DNA from 2 places in the Methylobacterium sp. Leaf469 genome. Region 2 is predicted to be linked to the other one. Evidence: predicted binding sites of a transcription regulator. Region 2 holds the regulator's gene; the other holds the start of a gene.
What was found. The regulator HrcA, encoded in region 2, represses chaperone genes, less so after heat shock. The targets are predictions, from matches to a motif close to GTTAGCACTCNCNNNNNGNGAGTGCTAAC.

Region 1: the regulator HrcA is predicted to act here: its motif matches at 1,564-1,592, upstream of groES (co-chaperone GroES).

What each region holds. Positions count from the first base shown of each region.
Region 1 covers NZ_LMRE01000045.1:79,655-88,079, forward strand. Annotated here, with positions in the region: gene ASG60_RS20475 (polysaccharide biosynthesis C-terminal domain-containing protein) at 1-333, opposite strand, end outside; gene ASG60_RS20480 (magnesium transporter CorA family protein) at 437-1,447, opposite strand; gene groES (co-chaperone GroES) at 1,661-1,948, shown strand; gene groL (chaperonin GroEL) at 2,048-3,703, shown strand; gene ASG60_RS20495 (2OG-Fe(II) oxygenase) at 3,965-4,597, opposite strand; gene ASG60_RS20500 (hypothetical protein) at 4,730-5,068, shown strand; gene ASG60_RS20505 (ABC transporter ATP-binding protein/permease) at 5,202-7,304, shown strand; gene ASG60_RS20510 (LrgB family protein) at 7,312-8,028, opposite strand; gene ASG60_RS20515 (CidA/LrgA family protein) at 8,025-8,420, opposite strand.
Region 2 covers NZ_LMRE01000042.1:265,739-274,163, forward strand. Annotated here, with positions in the region: gene ASG60_RS18150 (penicillin-binding protein activator) at 1-178, shown strand, start outside; gene hemW (radical SAM family heme chaperone HemW) at 280-1,458, opposite strand; gene ASG60_RS18160 (DUF2778 domain-containing protein) at 1,767-2,954, shown strand; gene rdgB (RdgB/HAM1 family non-canonical purine NTP pyrophosphatase) at 3,106-3,741, opposite strand; gene rph (ribonuclease PH) at 3,738-4,496, opposite strand; gene ASG60_RS22955 (hypothetical protein) at 4,605-4,925, opposite strand; gene hrcA (heat-inducible transcriptional repressor HrcA) at 5,216-6,274, shown strand; gene ASG60_RS18185 (DUF1236 domain-containing protein) at 6,350-7,219, opposite strand; gene ASG60_RS18190 (MFS family transporter) at 7,541-8,425, shown strand, end outside.

The DNA of each region.
Region 1 (8,425 bases), on a different contig from region 2:
CGCGCCCGCCGTGATGGCCGCGCGGCTCTCGGGCCCCGCCTCCACGCCGAGTCCGGCGCAGACCAGGGCGGCGGCGAGGAGCCCGGCGCCGAGTACGGCGTAGGCCCGGTCGAGACCCTGGCGGATCCACGGCTCCTGATCGCGGACGCGGGCCGAGTAGAACCGCGTCGCCGACAGGCGCAGCCACTCGAACAGCACCGTGTTGGCCACGATGGCGCCGGCGGTGGCCAGCGCGAACAGACCGAAATCCGCCGGGCCCAGCAGCTTCGCGATGAGCAGGCCGAGCACGAAGTTCAGCCCGGCGTTGAGGACGAAGGCGCAGATCACGGCCATGGCGGGAACGGGCAGCCTTGCGCCGAGCGGGGCGCTCGCGCCTTTGACGGGACCCTAAGCGGAGGTGCGCAAAGAATCCGTCAACCGCCCGGCGTGACGATCCTCAGAACCACCCCCGCATGCGGAAGAACACGATCGGCACGAGGGCGCTGAGAACCACGAGGGCGAGGCCGTAGGGATAGCCGTAGGCCCAATCGAGTTCGGGCATGTGCTTGAAATTCATGCCGTAGAGTGAGGTCACGAGGGTCGGCGGAATGCCCACGACCGAGACCACGGTCAGCACCCGGAAGGTGTTGTTCTGCTCCATGTTGATGAGGCCGAGGGTGGCGTCGAGGAGGAACTGGACGTTCTCGGATTGACGGATCTCGAACTCGTCGAGGGAGGCGATGTCCCGTCGCACGGCCTCGAAGCGCGGCACCTGCTCGGCGCCGAGCAGGTGCTCGCACTCGTTGGCGACGAAGGGGACGATGCGTTCGAGACCCAGCAGGCTGGACCGGATCTTGCCCAGCGCCTTGCCGCGCCGGCCGATGCCGCGCAGGATCCGGCGGAGCGCCAGATCGCGCCGTCGCGGCGTCTGGGTCTTGAGCTTGTCGTCGCTGGCGGGCGCGCCGCCCCGCACGTCGAAGTCGAAGATCCGGGTCGAGAGGGCATCGAGATCGGCGCCCATGTCCTCCAGGGAATCGGCGAGGCTGTCGACCAACTCCTCCATGAGCAGGAGGAAGATCTCCGTGCTCGTGGTGGACGGGCCGTCGCCCTCGGCGATGCGCTTCTTCACCTCCGCGAACGCGCGCAGATCGTGGAACCGCACGGTGACGAGGTGGTCCTTGGTCAGGACGAACCCCAGGGGCTTCAACAACGAATCGACCTTGTCGAAGGTGATCATCGGCGTCGACAGCGAGAAGCCGTTCTTGAGACGCCGCAGCCGGCTCGAATTCTCCACCTCGCTGAGGGCTTTTCGCGATGGGACGCGGATGCCCGTCGCGTCCTCGATGCGCTGCGCCTCCTCGGCACTCGGGTCGTCGAGGTCGATCCACACTGTGGCGGCAGGCATCGGTCCGGCGCCGTCGGTGGCGGGGGACCCGACCGCACCCTGTGGTCCATGAAGGCTGATCATCGGGGATGATTGGTCCGTGGCGGAGCGGATCGAGAGAGAATTGCCGTCGCGCAACCGTCGCGCCGACCTGCGACAGTCTTGACTCACGCAAGGCATGCGCCTACCTCCGCGGCATCGTTGGCACTCACCGATCGAGAGTGCTAACGGCCTGGGTTGAGCGCGCTGCCGCGCCGCATCAACGCCATCCACGAATTTAGAGCAAGAGGGCAGCTCATGAAGTTCCGTCCGCTGCACGACCGTGTCGTCGTCCGCCGCATCGAAGGCGAGGAGAAGACGAAGGGGGGCATCATCATCCCCGACACCGCCAAGGAGAAGCCGCAAGAGGGCGAGATCGTCGCCGTCGGCCCCGGCGCCCGCGACGAGGCCGGCCGCATCAACCCCCTCGACGTCAAGGCCGGCGATCGCGTGCTGTTCGGCAAGTGGTCCGGCACCGAGGTCAAGATCGACGGTCAGGATCTCCTGATCATGAAGGAATCCGACATCATGGGCGTCGTCGCCTGAACGGCGATCTGCCCTCTTCCTTCGTCCCCCTACCCGAGCCCTTTGAGCGCGCTTTTACTCTGAGCGCCTCGGGGCTTCCCACCGCATGAGGATTTGAACATGGCAGCGAAAGAAGTCCGTTTCGGCTCCGACGCCCGCGAGAAGATGCTGCGCGGCGTCGATATCCTGGCCGACGCAGTGAAGGTGACCCTCGGCCCCAAGGGTCGTAACGTCGTCATCGAGAAGAGCTTCGGTGCGCCGCGCATCACCAAGGACGGCGTCACCGTCGCCAAGGAGATCGAGCTTTCCGACAAGTTCGAGAACATGGGCGCCCAGATGGTGCGCGAAGTGGCCTCGAAGACCAACGACATCGCGGGCGACGGCACCACCACCGCCACCGTCCTGGCCCAGGCCATCGTCCGGGAAGGCGCCAAGTACGTCGCCGCCGGCATGAACCCGATGGACCTCAAGCGCGGCATCGACCTCGCGACGAAGGCCGCCGTCGAGGACATCACGAGCCGCGCCAAGAAGGTCGCCTCGTCCGAGGAAGTCGCCCAGGTCGGCACCATCTCGGCCAACGGCGACAAGGAAATCGGCGAGATGATCGCCCATGCCATGCAGAAGGTCGGCAACGAGGGTGTCATCACCGTCGAGGAGGCCAAGACCGCCGAGACCGAGCTCGACGTCGTCGAGGGCATGCAGTTCGACCGCGGCTACCTCTCCCCGTACTTCATCACCAACGCGGAGAAGATGGTCGCCGAGCTCGAGGACCCCTACATCCTCATCCACGAGAAGAAGCTCTCGTCGCTCCAGGCGATGCTGCCGGTGCTCGAGGCCGTGGTGCAGACGGGCAAGCCCCTCGTCATCATCGCCGAGGACATCGAGGGCGAGGCGCTCGCCACCCTCGTGGTGAACAAGCTGCGCGGCGGCCTCAAGGTCGCGGCCGTCAAGGCTCCGGGCTTCGGCGATCGCCGCAAGGCCATGCTCGAGGACATCGCGATCCTGACCCAGGGTCAGATGATCGCCGAGGACCTCGGCATCAAGCTCGAGAACGTCACCCTGCCGATGCTCGGCCGCGCCAAGCGCATCCGCATCGAGAAGGAGACCACCACGATCATCGACGGTCTCGGCGAGAAGTCGGACATCGAGGCCCGCGTCGCCCAGATCAAGGCGCAGATCGAGGAGACCACCTCGGACTACGACCGTGAGAAGCTCCAGGAGCGTCTGGCCAAGCTCGCCGGCGGCGTCGCGGTCATCCGCGTCGGCGGCGCGACCGAGGTCGAGGTCAAGGAGAAGAAGGACCGCGTCGACGACGCGCTCAACGCCACCCGCGCTGCGGTGGAAGAGGGCATCGTCCCCGGCGGCGGCACCGCCCTCCTCCGCGCCCGCGAGGCCGTCCGCGCCCTCAAGAGCGACAACCCGGACGTCCAGGCCGGCATCAAGATCGTGCTGAAGGCCCTCGAGGCGCCGATCCGTCAGATCGCCGCCAACTCCGGCGTCGAAGGCTCCATCGTCGTCGGCAAGATCACCGACAACACCTCTTCGATCACCTACGGCTTCAACGCCCAGACCGAAGAGTACGTCGACATGATCCAGGCCGGCATCGTCGACCCGGCCAAGGTCGTGCGGACCGCCCTGCAGGATGCCTCCTCCATCGCCGGCCTGCTGGTGACCACGGAAGCCATGATCGCCGATGCTCCGAAGAAGGACAGCGCCGGCGGCGGTATGCCGGGCGGCGGCGGCATGGGCGGCGGCATGGGCGGCATGGACTTCTAAAAGTCCGAGCGTCTTGAGCCGAACTTGATAGAGGGGGTCGCCGAGAGGCGGCCCCTTCTTCGTGGCCGAGAGCGTGGGACACGCCCTTGGCAGTCTCGGGCGTCGCCACTCCGCGTCCACGCCGGGAGCATGGTGATCGCGGGGCGACGTCGGCTGTCGTATCGCCGATCCCCCTACCCAAGAAAATGGCCCGGATCGCCCTGAAGCGGTCCGAGCCAGGAAGACGATGTCCGATGCGACCGGTGTCCGGCCGCCCGGGTTTCAGCGCCCGAAGATGCCCTTCAGGAACTGCGCCGTCCGGTTGCGCTTCTTCTTGCGCTCGAGTTCGGCCGCGTCCTTGACCCAGGCGACCTGTACCACCCGGCGTTCGCCTTCGAACGGCTCGTGGCCGTGCCAGGAATTGTCGGACCGCAGGAAGGCGAACATCGTGCCCATGGTGGGCGGCACCTCGACGGCGAAGGGTTCGTAGTTCCGGCCGTCGTAGAGCACCCGCAGGCGCCCGGCGGCGGGCGCGTCCCAGGCATCGTTCATGTAGATCAGCATCGTCATCACCTTCGACGGCCCGTCGGTGTGAATCGATCCGTATTTCGGCTGGCTCTTCTTCATGATGGTGGTGAGGCGCGGGCACGAGACGAGATCGATGCCGAACTTCTCGCCCATGATGCGGGAGAACTCGTCGCTCTCCAATTCGTCGATGAGCGCCTTGAACCGGCCCTTGAGCGCCACCTCGTCCACGGTGAGGTAACCCGGCTTGGCAATCGCCGGGAAGTCCTGCCGGATTTCGTCGATGGCCGCGCGGTCGAGGACGTCGTTGCCGAGGAAAAACGTGTAGGGCTCGCGCGACACGGGCGCGGCGCGCACGGCTTCGAGGTTGAGGATCGAAAGTCCCGACATGGCTGCCTCTGTACCCGTTCCGTCCGATGATCGGCGCACGCTCCGGCGCAACAGCGGTGGATAGAGCGCCCGATTGCGGCAACCGGACGGCAAGACGGGGCACGGCCCTTTTCGCGCCCGGCGGAAACTGCCATGCTTGGGCTCAGCAAATCACCGGAACGGCGCCCCGCCATCGTGACGAGATGTTTCGCCCTCGCCCTCTGCGTCGTCCTGGCGACGCCGGCGAGCGCCCAGACCACCGGGACGACCGCCCGCATGGCCTGCGCCGACGCCATGGCGCTGGTGAAGCGCCAGGGGGCGATCCTCCTCGACACCGGCAACCAGACCTTCCAGCGCTTCGTGCGCGACCGCAGCTTCTGCGAGCTCTCGGAGATCGCCGACCTGCGCTTCGTGCCGACCCGCGACAACCCGGAATGCCCCATCGGCTATCGCTGCCGCGAGCCGGGCTACGGTGACTGGGATTGGCAATAGAACACGCGGGCCAGGATTTTCGTCCGCTCAGGCACCCGTCCGGCCACGATCTCGCCACGACCCGCCGTCACTCCCGGGCACCGGCATGCCGCGGAAGCGGTGCCTCGACGATCAGCACGGGGAGAAGACGCACGTGGCCGTATTGAGGACGGGCCTCGGCCTGCAAGCCGCCGTGACGGCGCTGTTCGCCCTCGTCCTGCTGGCATTTCCCGGCGACGCCGCACCGCCCCTCTACGTGTCCCTGAGCGGGCTCGCCATGGCGGGCATCCTGCTCGCCTCCGGCAAGATCTCGGCCTACCTGAAGATCTTCATCTCGGTCTACGGCGTCGGCTATCTCCTGTTCTCCGGGGCCAAGCTGCTGGCGGCCTCGGGCGCGCTGCCCCCGACGCTCGCCGCCCTGCTGCCGCCGGCCTTCGCCGCCACGGGTGCCGTGGTGTTCGCCGCCATCGTGCTCGGCATCTCGCACCTGAAGCCGATTCGGGCGATCACCCTCATCGCCGATCCCTACTTCGCGAACCGTGACGAGCCGACCCGCGAGATCGGCCTGTTCCGCTGGTTCGGCCGGACGGAGGGCAAGATCGGTCAGCGCCTCGTCGCGCTGTCGATCTTCGTCAGCTTCGCCGATGTCGCCCTGACCTTACGGTTCAACTTCTGGTACCGCGATCTCTACAACGCGATCCAGGAATACAATCTCGATGTATTCTGGTACCAGATCCTTTGGGTCTTCGTGCCCCTCGCGATCCTCAACGTCTGCATCGGCATGTTCGACCTGTTCGTCGACCAGTCCCTGCACATCCGCTGGCGCACGTGGCTGACCCGGAGCTTCTACCAGCGCTGGCTCGGGGACGGCACGCATTACCGCATTCCCTTCACGGACGAGCACGCCGACAACCCGGATCAGCGCATCCAGGCCGACGTCAACGCCTTCATCTCGCAAACGGCGAGCCTGTCGATCCGGCTGCTGTCGCAGGCGGCCCAGCTCGTCTCGTTCATGGTCATCCTGTGGACCCTGTCGCGGGATTTCGTGCTGCCGTTCACCGACACGGTGGTGCCGGGCTTCCTCGTCTGGGCCGTGATAACCTACGCGGTCGTCGGCACCTGGCTCGCCCACCTCATCGGCCGCCCGCTCATCGGCCTCGATTTCCGCCAGGAGCGGGTGGAGGCGGATTTCCGGTTCTCGCTCGCCCGCAGCCGCATCTACGGCGAGCAGATCGCGCTCCTGCGCGGCGAGCGTGCCGAGACCGTGCGCCTCCGGTCGCTGTTCGACGAGATCATCGCGAACTATGTGCAGATCATCTTCCGGCGCATCAAGCTCATCGCCTTCTCGTTCGGCTATTCCCAGGCGAGCACCATGGTGCCGCTCGTCATCGCCGCACCCTCGTACTTCGCGAAGAAGCTCAGCTTCGGCGCCCTGCAGCAGACCGTGAACGCCTTCAGCAACGTGCAGTCGTCGCTGTCGTTCTTCATCAGCGCCTACACCACCATCGCGGCCTACAAGGCCAACACCAACCGCCTGTCGTCGTTCAAGCGGGCGATGACCAAGGCCGAGGCCATGGCGGGCGCCGGCTACGGCCTCGCCCAGTCCGATGCGCCGGGCCGCGACGTCACCGCCGAGAACATCACCCTCGCCCTGCCGGACGGCCGCGAGATCGTCAGTGCCGACCGGTTCACCCTCACGCGCGGCGGCGCCACTCTGGTCACCGGCCCGTCGGGCTCCGGCAAGTCCACCCTGTTCCGGGCCATCGCCGGCATCTGGCCGTTCGGCAAGGGGCGCATCGCGGTGCCGCCGGGTCAGTCGGCCCTGGTGCTGCCGCAGCGGCCCTACATTCCGCTCGGTACCCTGCGGGGCGCAGTGGTCTATCCGGCCACCACCGACCAGTTCTCGGACGAGGCGATCCGCGAGGCCCTGGTGGCGGCGCAGCTGCCGCAGCTGGCCGACCGCCTCGACGAGGTCGATGCCTGGGACCAGCGCCTTTCGGGCGGCGAGCAGCAGCGCCTGGCCATCGCCCGCGCGGTGCTTGCGAAACCCCAGTGGCTGTTCCTCGACGAGTCCACCGCCGCCCTCGACGAGCCGAGCGAGGCCGCCCTGTACCGCATGCTGCGCGAGCGCCTGCCGGAAACCACCATCGTCTCGATTGGCCACCGCTCGACCCTGCACGCCCTGCACGACCGGCGCATCGACATGAAGCCCGGCCCCGACGGCCGCTTCGTACCGACGCCCGTGGAGGCCGGGTAAGTCGAACCTACCGCAGGAAACTCACGGCGATGGGCGCGAGCATCGCCGTGAGGAAGGCGTTGAGCCCGAGCGCGATGCCCGCGAAGGCGCCCGCAACCACATCGACCTGGAAGGCGCGGGCCGTGCCGACGCCGTGGGCGGCGAGGCCGGCGGCGAAGCCCCGCGCCCGCATGTCGCGGATGCGCAGGATGTTCATGAGGGGCGTGACCAGGATGCCCCCCGTCATGCCGGTGAGCATGACGATGACGGCGGCGAGCGTCGGATCGCCGCCGAGGGTCTGGGCGATACCCATGGCGACGCCGGTGGTCACGGATTTCGGCGCCAGGGACACGATGACGTCGCGCGGCACCCCGAGCAGATGCCCGAGGGTGAGGGCCGACGACAGGGCGACCACGGAGCCGACGACGAGGGCGGCCAGCATCGGCGCGAGCGCGCGCAGGACCGTGGCGCGGTACTCGTAGAGCGGGAACGCCAGGGCGACGGTGGCCGGCCCGAGGAGGAAATGCACGAATTGCGCGCCCTCGAAGTACGTCGCGTAAGGCGTGCGCGTCACCTCCAGCACCGCGGCCGTGATCGTGATAGCGACGAGCACCGGGTTCGCCAGCGGGTGGCGGTTCGTCGCCGTGGCGATCCGGTCGGCGACCGCGTAGGCGACCAGGGTCACGGTGAGCCACAGGAGCGGGGTGCGCGACAGGTAGACCCAGACGGCGAAATCGCCGGTCATGCCCCCTCGCCCGCGCGCAGCCAGCGCGACACGGCGACGAAGGTGAGGGCCGTCGCCGCGAGCGTCGTCACGGTCGAGACCACCACGATGACGGCCAGAGCCGCCCCGTGCGCCGCGAGCACGTCGAGCCGCCCGACGATGCCGGCGCCCGCCGGCACGAACATGAGGGAAAGGTTGGCGAGAAGGCCGCGCCCGGCCCCCTCGAGTTGCCCGTTCACGAGGGGCGGCGGCAGGATACGGGCGGCGGCACGGGCGTGGCGGTCGCGCACCACGAGGAACACCAGGAGCAGCGCCATCCCGATCACCGGCCCCGGCACCGGGATTCCGGAGGCGCGGGCCAGGGCCTCGCCGAGAAGCTGCGCCGCGAGGATCAGCGTCAGACCGATGATCATGGGCG
Region 2 (8,425 bases):
GCAGCGCTTCGCCGACACCACGCTCACCAACCCGTCGGGCTTCTCCGGCGTCGACGGCACCTTCCGGTTCCGGCCCGACGGCCCGAGCGACCGGACCCTCGCGGTCTACGAGATCCGCAGCGGCGCCCCCGCGGTGGTCAGCCCGGCGCCCCGGGTGCTCGGGCCCTCGGGGACGTGATCGGAGCCTCGGCCAACGAAGGGCGAACCGGTTCTCGGTGACGCCGATGCAGGCGGAGGAGCCTGAACCGGCGAACCGGACATCCCGGTCGGCCCGGTGATTCAGGCGGCCAGCGCCGCCACGACGGCGTTGAGCACCGGGGCTCCGCGCGGGGTCGCGGCGATGCGGCCGCCGGCGCTGCGGGCGAGGAGCCCGTCGGCCACCAGGGTCTCGATCCGGGCGGCGTCGAGGACGCGGCCCTTGAGCGCGGCGTAGCGGGCCGGGTCGATGCCCTCGGACAGGCGCAGGCCCATCATCAGGAATTCGTCGCCCTGGTCGGCCGGCAACAGGCGCTCCGTCTCGACGATGCCGTGCCCGTCGCGCTCGACCCGGGCGAGCCACGCTTCGGGCGCCCGCTCGGTGACGGTGCCGAGGCGCCCGTCAGGGGCCACGAGGCGCCCGTGGGCACCGGGGCCGATGCCGGCGTACTCGCCGTAGCGCCAGTACAGGAGGTTGTGGCGCGACTGTGCGCCGGGGCGGGCGTGGTTCGAGATCTCGTAGGCCGGGAGCCCCGCCCGGTCGCAGACCTCCTGGGTCACGTCGTAGAGGGCGCGGGCATGGTCGTCGTCGGGCGGCACCAGCTTGCCGGCGGCGGCGAGGCCGAAGAACGGCGTGCCGGGCTCGATGGTGAGCTGGTAGAGCGAGAGGTGCTCGGCCGCCCGGGCGATGGCCCCCTCGAGTTCCGCGCGCCACGCTGCGAGGCCCTGGTCGGGCCGGGCATAGATGAGGTCGAAGGAGTAGCGCTCGAAATGCGTCGCCGCGACCCGCACCGCCGCCATGGCTTCCTGCGCGGTGTGGAGCCGGCCCAGGGCCTTCAGGGCGGCATCGTCCATGGCCTGGACGCCGAGCGACACCCGGTTGACGCCCGCTGCCCGGTAGCCGCGAAACCGCTCCGCCTCGACGCTCGTCGGGTTGGCCTCCAGGGTGATCTCGACGTCTGGCGCGACGGCCCACGCGCCCGCGACGGCGTCGAGCAGCCCCGCCACGGTGGCGGGCCGCATCAGGGAGGGCGTGCCGCCGCCGAGGAACACGCTGGAGACGGTGCGGCCGGGCGTCCGCGCGGCCATGTGGGCGATCTCGGCCCGGAAGGCCGCGAGGTAGCGGACCTCATCCACGGGCGCGTGGCGCACGTGGCTGTTGAAATCGCAGTACGGGCACTTCGCGGCGCAGAAGGGCCAATGGACGTAGACCCCGAAGCCCGCGTCGCGGGTCGGATGGTCCGGGCCTGTCGGTTCGGTCATGGCCGCGATGTGCGCGCGCGCCGCGCGTTTGGCAATCCCGACCTTTCTTCCGGATGCGCCGCCGCGTGCCGCCGCCGGATGCCCCCGCCTGTGTCGAACTGAACCAACGCGGCCGGTTTTTCTGCGCGAATACGCTGATGCGCTTCAGGCGAGATTAACCAAGCCCGTGCTTACTCACGGACACTTACGGTAAATCGTTCCCTTCACGGTGACTCCCGATTTCGTGTCAGGTCCGCGCGGTGCACCCGCGCGGACAGGGCTCGGCGCGGGCTGCCCGAACGGGACATGCGTATCGAGTTCGAGTCCCCATGACCTATGTCGCGCTCCGCTCGCACCGCTCTCCCCGGCAGGAGCGTCGCCGCCGCCGCAACCGCATGCTGCTCGCCGTCTCGGTGGGGGCCCTCGGCCTCGCCGGAGCCCGCCTCGGCGGCGGGAGCGACGCGGCGCCGATGAGCGTCGCAGCGGTACCGGCGAGCGTCGCAGCGGTACCGGTGAGCGTCGCAGCGGCGTCCGAGACGGCCGCCGCCCGGCCGCTGCCCGCCGACTACGCCTGGATGCTCGATCCCACGCCCGCCATCGGCGCCACCCTCCTCACCGGTCCCCTCTCCCTGGGGCCCCTGGCTTCGGGCTTCCAACGGGCCGAGCCGGCGCCGGCCGTCGACGTCCGGGTTGCCGCCGCCGATGCCCCGCCCGAGGCCGTCCCTTCCGAGGCCGCCCCTTCGGCGGTGCAGATGGCCGCGACCCCGGCGCGCTCCACGCCCGTCGCCGCTTCCCTGCCACGCCCCGAGCAGGTCGCCCTGTCGGTGCCGCTGCCGATACCGTTGCCGGTCCCGCGCCCGACCGAGTTCCGGCGCGCGCCCGTCGCCGTCACCGCGCGCCTCGCCCGGCGTCCCGCCCTGCCCTCGACCCAGAGCGTGTTCCGGGCGGCGGGCGTCGAGGAGCCCTCCCTGTTCGATCGCATCTTCGGCGATGCCCCGGCCCCCACGGCCTACGCCTCCGTGGACGGGGCGTCGGAGGCGGTCCCGTCGCGCCAGCGCCTGGTTCCGGGGCCCGCCCCGGTGGTGGGCGGCGGCATCGCGATCTACGACATCACCGCCGGGCGGGTGACCCTGCCCAACGGCGAGGTGCTGGAGGCGCATTCAGGCCTCGGACCGAGCCAGGACAACCCGCGCAACGTGCACCTCACCATGCGGGGCGCGACGCCGCCCGGCACCTACGATCTGCGCGAGCGCGAGGCCCTGTTCCACGGGGTACGGGCGATCCGCCTCAACCCCGTGGGCGGCCCCGCCGCGATCCACGGCCGCGTCGGCCTGCTCGCCCACACCTACATGCTCGGACCGAGCGGCGCGTCCAACGGCTGCGTGGTCTTTCGCGATTACAACCGCTTCCTGCAGGCGTATCTCCGCGGCGAGGTCCAGCGCCTCGTGGTGGTGGCCGGCAACGGCCAGGACGGACCGCCCCTGAACGGGCGTCGCTACGGCTTGGCGAGCCGCTGAGCATTTTCAAGCGAGGTGGATACCGGCTCGCGTGAAGAAAATGCGACCCAACAATAACTTAGAGAATTTTCCGTGATCGGAGGATCATGGAAAATACTCTAGGGTGCCGGCGGCTCCGGCCGCCCCCTCAGGCCGGGCGCCGCAGGCAGGCTTAGATTGGCCGCCGCAGGCAGGCCCGGGCCAGGAGCACGAAGGCCCGCGCCCGGTGGGAAAGGGCGTCGCCCGTTTGCCAATCGACGCCGTGCTTTTCTTCCGAAGAAATCTCCCCGAACGTCCGGTCGTGGCCGTCGGGCAGGAACAGGGGATCGTAACCGAATCCGCTGGTGCCGCGCGGGGACACGATCTGCCCGAACACCCGGCCCTCGAAGGTCTCGGTGTGGCCGTCGGGCCAGGCGACGACGAGGGCGGAGACGAAGTGCGCCCGCCGCGTGGTGTCGCCACGCTTCTCCATCTCGGCCGCGACCCGCGCCATGGCGCCGCCAAAATCCTTCGACTCCCCGGCCCAGCGGGCGGAGAACAGGCCCGGCGCCCCGTCGAGGGCGTTCACGCACAGGCCGGAATCGTCGGCGAAAGCCGGCAGGCCGGAGGCCTGGGCCGCCGCGTGCGCCTTGATGGCGGCATTCTCCGAGAACATGGTGCCGGTCTCGTCCGGTTCGGGCAGGCCGAGCTCGCCGGCCGAGACCGCCGCGATCCCGAAGGGCGCCAGCAATTCGCGCATCTCCACGAGCTTGCCGGCATTGTGAGTCGCGACGACGACCCGGCCCGAGAGGATGCGGTGCTGGCTCATGCGGAGGCCTTCTTGTCCGTGACGCGCTTGTCGGCGGGTTCGCGCGCGATGGTGTCCTTCTGGAGGGCGACGAGACGCTCGGTGCCGCCCTTGGCCAGGCGCAGGAGCGCCATGAGCTCCTCTTCCGAGAACGGCTTGCCCTCGGCGGTGCCCTGGACCTCGACGAGGCCGCCCGAGCCGGTGACCACGAAGTTGGCGTCGGTCTCCGCCCCCGAATCCTCGGCGTAGTCGAGGTCGAGCACGGGCACGCCCTTGACGATGCCACAGGACACCGCCGCCACGTGATCGCGCAGGGGATCGACGGAGATGATCGAGCGGGCGCGCATCCAGGCGAAACAATCGTGCAGCGCCACCCAGGCGCCCGTGATGGCGGCCGTGCGGGTGCCGCCATCGGCCTGGATCACGTCGCAATCGACGGTGATCTGGCGCTCACCCATGGCCGGCAGGTTGGTGACGGCCCTGAGACTCCGGCCGATGAGGCGCTGGATCTCCTGGGTGCGGCCCGATGGCTTCCCCGAATTCACTTCGCGCCGGGTGCGCTCGTGGGTGGCGCGCGGCAGCATGGAATACTCGGCCGTGATCCAGCCCTTGCCGGAGCCGCGCAGCCAGGGCGGCCCGCGCTCTTCCAGGGAGGCGGTGCACAGCACCTTGGTCTCGCCGAAGGTGACGAGGCAGGACCCCTCGGCGTAGCGGGCCACGGCGCGCTCGAGGGTGACGGTGCGCAGATCGTCGTTGGCGCGCTTCGAGGGCCGCATCGCCGCTCTCCCGGTTGAGTGTCAGGACGCGGCTCTTAGGCGCCGGGCGCGGCTGCGGCAACGCCCCAACCGAAAAGGGCGCCCACCGGGCGCCCCTCCGAACGTCTCTCAGTAGAAGTGACGACGGCCGTAGCCGTGGTGGTGACCGCGGTGATGACCGAAGTGACGGCCGTAATGGCGACCCCGGTGATGGCCGAAATGATGGCCGAAGTGGCGGCGGTGGCCGTAATGGCGGTGGTGATGACGGTGATGACGGCCATAGCCGCCGTACTGGACCTCCGTGAGGGCGGCGGCCGGGCCGGCGACCTCCGTCGAGACCATGGCGGGGGCCGCCTGGGCGCCTTGGGGCGCGGCGACGAACATGGCGCCGATCATGGCCAGCACGATGGCCAGGGACCGGATCAGACCGGAACGGGATGTGTTGCGCATATGGGACTCCTGACGCCACGCGGGGCCGGCCTTGCACGGACTTCGAGCTTGGCCGGACAGGTGAGCGGTGTGGAACGCACGATGGGCCCGGACGGCTTCATCGAAGCGCGGTTTTTCTTTTGGCCCATCGTTCCTGAAGGGCGGATGAAGCGTGCCCTGCCCCGCCGCAGCCCGCGTTCCGATGCGGACGCGCGCCGCCGCCTTGTGCGAGGGCCCCCGCGCGGACACAATCGTGGCCCAGGAAAACCGTCGTGACCGAGCCCGCCCGCCCCTTCTCCGCATCCCAGCCGATGCATGTCCTCGCCGCGCCCAACGAGCGGGCGCGCGAGATCTTCCGGCAGATCGTGGAGAGCTACCTCACCACCGGCGAGCCGATGGGATCGCGCAACCTCGCGCGCATCCTGCCCATGACCCTGTCGCCGGCCTCCATCCGCAACGTGATGGCGGATCTGGAGCATTCCGGGCTCATCTTCGCGCCCCATGCCTCCGCCGGACGGCTGCCGACGGAGCAGGGCCTGCGTTTCTTCGTCGATGCCATGCTCGAACTCGGCGATGTCGGCCAGGACGAGCAGGCGCGGATCGAGGCGCAGATGCGGGCGGCGGCCTCCGGCCACACCTTCGAGAGCGCGCTGGCCGAGGCCTCGACCCTGCTGTCGGGCATCTCGCGCGGTGCCGGCGTGGTGCTGACCACGAAGACCAACGTGCACCTGAAGCACATCGAGTTCGTGCGCCTCGACCCGGCCCGTGCCCTGGTGGTCCTCGTCTCCGACGACGGCTCGGTGGAGAACCGCCTCCTCGACCTGCCGCCCGGCCTGCCCGCGAGCGCCCTGCAGGAGGCCTCGAACTACCTCAACGCCCGCCTCCAGGGGCGCACACTCGGGACCCTGCGGGCCGAGATCGAATCCGGCCGCCAGGCGATGAAGCGCGAACTCGACGTCATCACCGAGCGCCTCGTCGATGCCGGCCTCGCCGTCTCCGTCGGCCCGTCCGACGCGCGCCAGCTCATCGTGCGCGGTCAGGCCAATCTCCTGGACGACCTGCGGGCCGTCGAGGATCTCGAGCGCATCCGCCTGCTGTTCAACGACCTCGAGACCCAGAAGGACGTCATCGAACTCCTGTCCCGGGCCGAAGGCGGCGAGGGGGTCCGCATCTTCATCGGCTCGGAGAACAAGCTGTTCTCCCTGTCGGGCTCCTCGATGATCGCCGCACCCTTTCGCGATGGGGCCCAGAAGATCGTCGGCGTCGTGGGGGTGATCGGGCCGACGCGGCTCAACTACGCCCGGATCGTCCCGATGGTGGATTACACCGCCCGCGTCGTCTCGGGGCTGCTCGACCGCAGCAAGCGCTGAGACGAGAGCAAGCGCTTGAACGAGAAAAGGCGCCGCCTCGCGGCCGCGCCCTCCCCGTCTTCCAGATGAAGCCGCTCAGCCGCGGATCACGTCGACGATCTCGTAGGTGTCGGGATCGACGATGACGATGTCGTCGTCCACCAGCACGTAGCGGTAATCCTCGTATTCCGGCGCGATGCGGACGATGTCCGGCGGCAGGTCGTAGAGGGTGTAGCTGCGGGCGATGGCCGTGCCGACGGTGAGCGCGAAGGCGCCGGCGGCGAGGCGCGGAATGCCGCGCCGGATCACGCTCTGGCGGAACTCCGTGCGCTGCGGCGCGCCGAGGCGGCCATAGGCGCCCCGGACCGCGCCCCGATCCCCGCGATCTCCTCGTGCGCCGCGATCTCCTCGTGCGCCGCGATCGCCCCGGTCGCCGCGATCACCCCGGCCATCGCGATCCCCGCGATCGGCCTTGCCGTCCCGGTCCGTCCTACTATCCCGGTCCGCCTTGCCGTCCCGGTCGCCTCGACCGTCGCGGTCACCCCGCTCGCCGCGGTCGGTCGCAGCGCCGCGATCCGGCTGGCCGTCGCGGTCGGTCCGGCCCTCGCCGCGTCCGCCGCGGCCGTCTTCCGTGCCCCGGTTCGGGCCGCCCGCCGGGCTGCCGCGCTCGGCAGCACCGCCCCGCTCGGCAGCACCACCGCGCTCGCCGGCACCGCCGCCCACACCTGCGCCTCCTCCGGCCGGGCCGCCACGCTCGGCACCCGCCGCACCGGCGCCTGGGCCGCCGGCACCGCCGCGTCCGCCCCCTGCGCCACCCCCGACTCCGCCGCCCGCACCGATGCCGGCGCCGCCACCACCGGCTGCACCGCCGGCCGCGCCGCCACCCGGGCCGCCCTGACCGAAGGCCGCCGTCGCGCCGATGACCAGGGCCGCGGCCGCGACCGTGCTCCGAAAGAGTTTGCTCATGGTTTTGTTTCCCGCCCCGTCGATGGACAGCGCCGTTCGGCGCCGATGCGCAGCCGCAACGAGGACGTCCCAGAAACCGTTCCGCATTTTCCCCGGATCGACTTGCGCGGGGACTTTCATTTGGGCGCGAGAGGCCGAATGAAAGCTTGAGCGCAGATCTTCCACGGCCGCGTTGCCTGCGGTCATTTTGGCATCCGCCGGTGCTCTTGCGAATTTTTCCGCGGAGCTTAACGTCGCCGCACAGCAGGCCCGGGCGGGACCATGCTAAAAAAATAATGAGCCAATTCAACAACATCCCAAATAAAACAGGGGGAGACGCGCATGTCGGACGGTGCCGGAATCATGACGCCGAGGCTCGATGAGGCGGCGGACAACCGCCGCCGGATCAAGGCCATCGTCGCATCCTCGTCGGGCAACCTCGTCGAGTGGTTCGACTTCTACTGCTACGCCTTCTTCGCCCTGTACTTCGCGCCGGTGTTCTTCCCCGAGGGCGACGACACCAGCCAGCTCCTGAAATCGGCCGCGGTCTTCGCCGTCGGCTTCTTCATGCGGCCCATCGGCGGGTGGCTGTTCGGGCGCCTCGCCGACCGCCTCGGCCGCAAGACCTCGATGATGATTTCGGTGCTGATGATGTGCGCCGGTTCGCTGATGATCGCCGTGCTGCCGACCTACGCGAGCGTCGGCCACCTCGCCCCGGCCCTGCTGCTCCTGGCCCGGATGATCCAGGGCCTGTCGGTGGGCGGCGAGTACGGCACCAGCGCCACCTACATGAGCGAGATCGCCATCAAGGGCCGGCGCGGGTTCTTCGCCTCGTTCCAGTACGTCACCCTCATCGGCGGCCAGCTCCTGGCCTCCCTCGTGCTGATCGTCCTGCAGAGCGTGCTCACCGCCCAGCAGCTCACCGCCTGGGGCTGGCGCATTCCCTTCGTGATCGGGGCGCTCGCCGCCGTGGTCGCCCTTTACCTGCGCTCGTCGCTGACCGAGACCGCCACCAAGGCGGACATGAGCTCGAAGGAATCCGGCACCTTCGCGGCCCTGTTCAAGCATTGGCGCGCGTTCTGCGTGGTGCTGGCCTACACGGCCGGCGGCTCCCTGAGCTTCTACACCTTTACCACCTACATGCCGAAGTACCTGTTCAACACGGCGCATATCGACAAGATTACCGCTTCGCAGATCTCCACCGCCGCGCTGCTGGTCTACATGATC